Regions from separate parts of the Pseudoalteromonas sp. A25 genome, predicted to be linked through region 2. Evidence: predicted binding sites of a transcription regulator. Region 2 holds the regulator's gene; the other holds the start of a gene.
The links. The regulator MetJ, encoded in region 2, represses methionine synthesis genes. The targets are predictions, from matches to a motif close to TAGACGTCTAGACGTCTA.
Positions count from the first base shown of each region.

Region 1 (4,188 bases), 1.9 Mb from region 2:
TGCCTTCAATAAACTCAACCGCGTAGTTGTCGTGCTCTTCAATCCCGGTTGCCACCGCAAAAATATTAGGGTCAAAAATAATATCCTCTGGTGGAAAGCCAATTTGATCTACCAGAATACGATAAGAGCGCTCGCATATCTCAAATTTACGATCAGCGGTTTCTGCTTGCCCTTCCTCATCAAACGCCATTACCACAGCCGCAGCACCAAAGCGTTTAATTATCTTTGCCTGATGTATAAATGGCGCCTCCCCTTCTTTCAAAGAGATAGAGTTGACAATCGCCTTACCTTGAATGCACTTTAAGCCAGCCTCGATCACTTCCCACTTTGATGAGTCAACCATAATAGGCACGCGAGAGATATCAGGCTCTGAAGCAATCAAGTTTAAAAACTTCACCATGGCCGCTTTTGAGTCTAACATGGCTTCATCCATGTTAATGTCTATGACTTGCGCTCCGTTCTCTACTTGCTCGCGCGCAACATCCAAGGCTTTTTCGTATTCTTCTTCTAAAATGAGCCGTTTAAAACGCGCAGAGCCGGTAACGTTAGTACGCTCACCAACGTTGGTAAATATAGCGGTAGATTGTTGCGTCATAAGATACTTCCTAATTCAAATTACAGGCTTCAAGGCCTGCCAAGCGCATGCGAACTTCAAGCTCAGGTAGTTGGCGAGGTGCAACACCTTCAAGCCCCTGAGCAAATGCGCTGATATGTTCAGGCGTGGTGCCACAGCAGCCACCCACAATATTGATCAGCCCTTCTTTGCCCCAGTCTATAATTTCTTTGGCCATTTCTGGCGCTTCTAAATCATACTCACCAAATTCATTCGGTAAGCCTGCATTAGGATGCACTGAAGTGAAAGTTTCACATACTCTAGATAACTCAACCACATATTGACGAAGTAAATCTGGGCCTAGCGCACAATTTAAGCCTATTGAAAGCGGCTTAATATGACGAATTGAGTTGTAAAATGCTTCAGTCGTTTGACCCGATAAAGTGCGCCCAGAGGCGTCTGTGATAGTCCCAGAGATCATTACAGGCAACGTCACCCCCGCTTGCTCAAATGCTTCTTCTACCGCAAATGAGGCTGCTTTAGCGTTAAGCGTGTCAAATATTGTCTCTATTAAAATCAGATCTGAGCCACCTTCAATTAATGCCAATGTTGACTCAACATACGCTTTAACTAGCTGATCAAAAGTTACGTTTCTATATCCTGGGTCATTTACATCAGGCGAGATAGAGCAAGTTTTAGAAGTTGGCCCCAACACACCTGCCACATAACGCGGTTTTGCTGGGTTTTGCGCCGTATATTCGTCACATAGCTTACGCGCAAGCTGCGCCGAAGCAACATTAATCTCTTTGCTCAGGCTTGCCATGTCATAGTCTTCCATGGAGATAGTAGTAGAGTTAAAGGTATTGGTTTCAATAATATCCGCACCCGCATCCAAAAAGTCACGATGTATTTGTTCAATCACCTCTGGTTTGGTAATACTCAACAAATCGTTATTGCCTTTAACTAATACGTGCCAGTCTTTAAACCTTTCACCTCGATAGTCTTGCTCTTCTAACTTGTGTTTTTGGATCATCGTGCCCATAGCACCATCCAAAATTAAAATTCGTTGCTTTAATGCCTCTGTTAAGGCGGCGCGTTTATTCGGCATAATTGTTAGTCCTTACATCTTGGCTAACGAGGTTAATATCGTATGGTGTAGTTTGGTAAACATAGTAGTTTAGCCAGTTGGAGAATAACAAAAAGGCATGGCTTTGCCACGTTTTTGCAGGCTTTTGAGATGCATCGTCATTCGGAAAATAGTTATACGGCTTAGGGGCATCATCGCTTTTGGTAATGTCACGTTGATATTCTTTAAGTAATGTATCTGCATCATATTCTGGGTGGCCGGTGATATACACTTGACTGCCGGAAACATTCTTTATCAAATATGCACCAACTTCATCTGAGCCTGCCAATATCACTAGTTCTTTACTTTGAGCGATCTGCTGAGGGTCTATATGACCGTAGCGAGAATGAGGCACTAAAAACTCATCATCAAACCCGCGCGTTAGTGCGCCGTGCTCGAAGTAGCATTGATGCTTAAACACACCACATAACTTATCTTTTTTGAGCTCGCGTTTTAAGCCGTGATGATGATATAGCCCTGCATGCGCAGCCCAACAAGAAAACAGAGTTGAAGTAACGTGGTGCTCTGCCCAATCAAAAAACTCTTGTAATTCTTGCCAGTAAATTACGTCATCATATTCAAGGTGTGCCAAAGGCGCACCTGTGATGATCAATGCATCGTAGTTTTGATCTTTTACGTCAGAAAAATAACGATAAAACATATCCAGATGCTGCTCAGAATTATCGGAGCTGCGATGGGTATCTAAACGCAATAAATCAACGTTAACCTGAAGCGGAGAGTTTGCCAACAAACGGATAAATTGCACCTCAGTCTCAACCTTATTTGGCATCAGGTTCAATATAGCCAAACGCATTGGACGGATCTCTTGGGTTTTTGCGCGACTTTTTGGCATAACAAACACATTTTCTTGGCGCAGACGCACAATTGCTGGCAATTCATCTTTTACTGTAATTGGCATACTTCACTCCCTAGTTAGGTTTAGCTGACATTATGAATGGAATCTTAAAAATATCAACCTCTAGATGTTTAGACGTCCAAATTATTTATAACGCTGTATGCAAAGTTCAACGCATACACAGTAACATCTACTTGAGTGCACTGAAGGTATATAAAAATGACAAGCAACCTCTTTGAAAAACTTCCTGATGACAAAACGAAAGAGCATTTTGAAGACTTAATAACGGCTAACAATGTTCGAATTGAAAGGATCGTTTCTTATGGTCAAAAATCCAGTGAGGATTTTTGGTATGACCAAAGTGAGCATGAGTGGGTGATCGTGTTAGCTGGCAACGGCACCGTTGAATTTAACAATGGGCAGAAATATACGCTTGAGCAAGGCGACCACCTTACTATTCCCGCCCACACGAAACATCGCGTAAGCCATACGTCCACTGAGCAAGCAACCATTTGGCTTGCAGTGTTTTATAGTGACTAACTGAGTTGAAAAGTACTAGCAGCAAACAATAAATCAAACTTGGGCCTCTAAAAACGCCATAGCAGATCGTTCTTTGCTATCTAGATCACCGTCAGCTTCTATCACTTCTTGTGCAATTTTTAGCGCTAATTCACGCATCGGTTGATCGACAATATACTTCATTCGATGTTTTATAAATGCTTCAATGTCATCGGTTTTTACTGCATGAATACATTTACCAATCATATCTGCAATGTAGTTATCCATACTGACCGCCGAATTCCAACTTAACGTGCCTGCCCATTCCTTCACGACATTTAATTCTGAGTCACAAACACTGCCGTCAACCGCAACAAATAACAATGCTAAATCCAACAGAGACTCTTTTTGTAACTGCTCAACGCAAATACCACTGTCAAAGTGGTCAAGCAACTGCTCAAATTTCATAGTTCCATACTCCTTGAATACGATAATCGATGTACTGACTAACTTGTAGCCATCGTCCACTACTACCATATTAGACAAATACTAAAATGTCACATTAAAAACTCTCATCATCTAACGTTCCGCTACACTTAACGGTGTTGGCTCAATGATGTTGGTAAACTTATGCGATTGGTATTCATATTGTTATTTATTTTGTTCAGCAAAAGTTTGCTCTCACATGAGGTATCAGTAACTATTGAGGAAGACATATACGGTTATGCCCAAACCATACTTGGTGAACAAACTGTTCACAATATAGACAATTTTAAGCATCCCTTGTGTCAAAGAGATGTTGTTGAGTTTGTCATCATTCAAAAAGCAATTAAGCTCGGAGGGCTTCAGTTAAATTTTAAGTTTAGCCTTGGTAACTATGACGCCAGAAATATCAGGCTATTATTAGATGGTTTACTTCTCGTTAGTTTTGATACCCTCTGGTATCAAGAGCTGAATAAGCATACTAATAAATTGTACATTTCAGATCCGATTATCCGCAAAGGTGAGTATGTTGCGGGCATTTATACCTCCGCTAACAACATTAAAACGTTAAATAACAAAATTGGCGAAGATTTATCAAGTGTGTCTATCGTGTCTAGCAGTGCATGGCATACAGACTGGCAAACACTCAAAGCGTTAAAGCCAAAGTCACTC
Region 1 covers NZ_AP021846.1:1,588,737-1,592,924, reverse strand. The annotation lists gene metH (methionine synthase) at 1-595, opposite strand, end outside; gene GDK41_RS06790 (homocysteine S-methyltransferase family protein) at 606-1,661, opposite strand; gene GDK41_RS06785 (homoserine O-succinyltransferase) at 1,651-2,598, opposite strand; gene GDK41_RS06780 (cupin domain-containing protein) at 2,755-3,075, shown strand; gene GDK41_RS06775 (hypothetical protein) at 3,109-3,501, opposite strand; gene GDK41_RS06770 (hypothetical protein) at 3,664-4,188, shown strand, end outside.
Region 1: the regulator MetJ is predicted to act here: its motif matches at 2,660-2,677, upstream of GDK41_RS06785 (homoserine O-succinyltransferase).

Region 2 (4,188 bases):
TTGCAGGTTTGCTTATTTTGCTGATGCAACAACTGACCATGGTGTAACTTAAATAAATTGCGAGCATCAATATTCAAAGCTTTAGTACCCAGCTGTGTTAAGTAGCTCGCTAAGATCCGTGCCGACCACACTTCACCATGTGCCAACAAACTCGCTTCATGTAAGGTATTATGTTTACAGGCTTCACCGATCGCTTGCAATTCTTGTCGCAAGCACCCAAGCAAAGCACGCTGTTCATCTGCGTTCAGTAAGGCACAGATCAACTCAATTTGATGATTCTCAATTTGTAGCAAGATATCACTAAATCCTTGATTATCATCTTGCTGATAACTGTCCCAAAGTTTAACAAGTGTATTTGTTGTTTTTCCTGCGGCTGATACAACAACACAATCTTTAGCTTGGCACTGACTCAACACTATTTGTGCAACAGCTTGATAACGAGCAGCAGAGCTAAGACTCGAGCCACCAAATTTATGAACTACTTTTGTCATTCTCTTACCATAAGGCCGTGTGAGCCGGCGTTAGTTTAAATGTTTTACCATCGTCTGATGCGCTGCCGCTGCCCGCTTGTAGCTGAACAAATGCCTGCTCCAAATCACTAAGTAAATCTTGCACATCTTCAATACCTACAGAGATGCGGATCAGCGTATCACCTACCCCTGCCTCTAAACGAGCCTGCGGCTCCATACCAGCATGGGTCATTGTCGCTGGATGACAAATTAAACTTTCAACTCCGCCGAGTGATTCGGCCAAAGAAAACTGTTTTAGGCTCGTCAAAAATTTAGCAGACTCATTTAATCCGCCTTTAATATCGAAGCTCACCATACCACCAAAGCCCTCTTGTTGTTGTTTTGCAAGCGCATGTTGAGGGTGAGATGTGAGCCCTGGGTAATACACTTGACTAACATAAGGAGACTGTTCAAGGTATGTTGCAATAGTCATTGCATTTTCTTGGTGTTGCTTCAAGCGGACATTTAATGTCCGCAACCCTCTTAGAGTTAAATAGCTGTCAAAAGGCGCACCTGTTATACCAATATTGTTGGCCCACCAAGCTAGTTCTTCACCCAGTTCAGCTGTTTTAGCGATCACAGCTCCACCTACAACATCTGAATGACCATTTATATACTTTGTCGTTGAGTGCACAACAATATCTACACCAAATTTAATTGGGTTTTGCAGTGCAGGTGAAAGAAACGTATTGTCTGCAGCAACCAAAGCTCCCACTTCTTTTGCAGCCTCAGTGACCGCTTTGATATCTGTTAACCTTAAAATAGGGTTGCTTGGTGTTTCTATCCAAACGAGCTTAGGTTTTATTGTTTTTATTTGCTCGTAACTTGCAGCTTGTGTAAGGTCAAGTACTTCTACTTTTAGCAACCCGCGCTTCTGTAAAGATGTAAATAGACGATAACTGCCACCATAGCAGTCATGAGGGATCACCAAGGTATCATCGTGATTCAACAGCTGTGTTACCAAATGTACTGCTGACATACCCGTTGCCGTAATTATCCCTCTTTCACCCCCTTCAAGCTGCGCAAGAGTTTGCGCTAAAGTGTCTCTATTAGGGTTACCGCTACGACCATAGTCATAGGCACGCTTAGTATCGAAATCGGCGAACGAATAGGTCGTCGACAAATATAGTGGAGGCACAACAGCACCATGATGCTTGTCAGCTTCGATACCATGACGCACTGCAATCGTCGATTTTTTACATTGACTCATTTCATCACCTAGATAATTGGATGTTTAGACGTCTAAAAGGTTAGATGATATGAAAAAGGAAGTCAAAACATTTATACTTCTAAATGGCTATTTAACTAGTATTTGACTATCTTTTTTAAACCGATAAAATTTCGCCACCTAACTAAATTAGTATTGCTAATAAGACTGCACTTTTGAATAAACTATAGCGATAGACTTATCAATATAGTTTATCGTGGAAAGTTCACTGATTAAGTTTACGAGTACAGTCTTATTGGCATTTCAAACACTGAGGCAACAACAATATTATGGCTAAATGGAATGGTGAATATATTCACCCTTACGCTGAGCACGGTAAGAAATCTGAACAAGTAAAAAAAATTACCGTCTCTATCCCGTTAAATGTACTTAAGGTTTTAACTGACGAACGCACGCGTCGCCAAGTTAATAACTTACGTCATGCAACCAATAGTGAGCTATTATGTGAAGCCTTTTTGCATGCATTTACAGGTCAACCATTACCCAGTGATGAAGACTTACGTAAGGATAATCCTGAAAAGGTACCTGAGGAAGTGCGTAAGATAATGGAAGATATGGGACTAGAAGTGCCAGTGATCAACGAAGAGTAACATACCTAAATACAGCCATGAATGTTACTCATGGCTGACTTACCTAATATGTTACCCGCTCTTCTCTAAGAAAGATGCTTATAAGTTACGTTTGTTTATCAATACCGTTTTTATTTTTAATGACAAAGCTGCGGCCACATAGATTAATAAACAACTAAGTAGAATGATTTTGACAGGATGAAGAGGTAATAATAGAAGCGTGCTGACCGACTCTACTAAAATCACCAAAATCACAAAACTTAAGATATATGATGCTTTCAACCTTGTTAATAGATAGCCACCTAATGGCGCTCCTAAAGCCACAACTGGTGCAGCAAAAAACCAACTGTTAATCACAAATTCTGATGGCTGTTTACCTAGAATAAAAAACAAAACCGCACCAAGCTGGGCATTCAAAGCCATGAATGTCACTGTTGTGGGTATCATTTTCCTAGCATGGATCCCAAACAGCAGTACAAAATAAAAGAATAATACAGTATCAGCCCCCGAGCCTAAGTAACCGGTTATCATTCCACCTGAAAAAGTGAGTAGTGAAAAAATAAGGTGTTGTTTTCTCTTACTGAGGTCAAGAACAAGCGTTTTTTTATCATGTATGAGTAAAGTAGCAACCAGTAACAAAAAGCAACTAAATGAGTACTTCAGTAATATTCCGTCTGTAACTGAAAAGGTCACGGCGCATAACTGACCTACAAAGGCATAGCGCATACCTCGAGCAATCGAAGTCCAGTCGATAAAAACCCGCCTACTAATAAAGTAGAGAGCGGCAAAAGCCATTCCGACCGATTGTATAAAAAGAGAAAAAACGCGCGCCTCATCAGCGCTTACTTGCAATACCTTGGTGAATACTGGGAACGCGACAGCTCCACCACCTAACGGTGTAGAGCCTGCGACAAAAGAGCCAAAAAGCATAGTCAGGCTGGTTTTCCAGCTAGATAACAACGCTGTCATATCCCACAACAATAAAAATGCAATTAACCAGACACCAGCGCCAAAGAGCAAAGTCAGCCAAAAAAGATTGCTGCGGTAGCGCATAATAAGAACATCTCTTTAAAAGTTGGTATATATACTCTGCGCCTAATCTAATCAATCAAGCACGAAATTGAGTATATTTTACACTAGCACTACCAATAACCACACATATAGTTTCACGTTATGCCCATTCCTTAAATAGATGTTCTATTTTTCGATATGGAAACCTTACGATAACTAAGCCCTATTTCGTTATTAATAAAAACTTTTAACGTAACTAACGCCAAATTGAATACCAATTCACTTATACCAATTGCATTAAATTGGTGATCAGATATTGCGACAGATAAATGGCTTAGTAACAAGGCAAATATTTCGCTATGTAGTTATTCTACATGAGAAATATTTAACGCAGTTAATGAGTTATTTAGCTCGCTAGAATGATCAATGTATTAATAAAATTGGTATTAATTAAGTGATCTCTTTTTAGGCGATAAAATATATCGGTAGCAAGACAAAAATATCGCTATGCAGTTGTTCTACATGAGCAGTTTTTAACGCAGCTTGTGTTAGGCTTTATCCCTCAAAATGATTCTAGGTTATTACGAACTGGCCTAATCCCCTTAAAACGCAAAAAGCCCCGACCCAAGGGCCGAGGCTTTTGAAAACAAAGTTTAATCTAGTATAAAACTAAAATTAAGCTTGCTTTGGACGTGAAACTACTTCAACTAAAGTCCATGATTTCTTTTTAGAAATCGGCGCACATTCACTGATAGTAACTGTATCGCCTGCTTTAGCTGTGTTGCTTTCGTCGTGTGCGTGCAACTTAGTTGTACGCTTGATGAATTTACCGTAGATCGGGTGCTTCACCTGACGCTCGATTGCAACAACG
Region 2 covers NZ_AP021846.1:3,568,864-3,573,051, forward strand. The annotation lists gene metL (bifunctional aspartate kinase/homoserine dehydrogenase II) at 1-491, opposite strand, end outside; gene metB (cystathionine gamma-synthase) at 496-1,719, opposite strand; gene metJ (met regulon transcriptional regulator MetJ) at 2,007-2,327, shown strand; gene GDK41_RS15500 (sulfite exporter TauE/SafE family protein) at 2,406-3,359, opposite strand; gene rpsQ (30S ribosomal protein S17) at 3,993-4,188, opposite strand, start outside.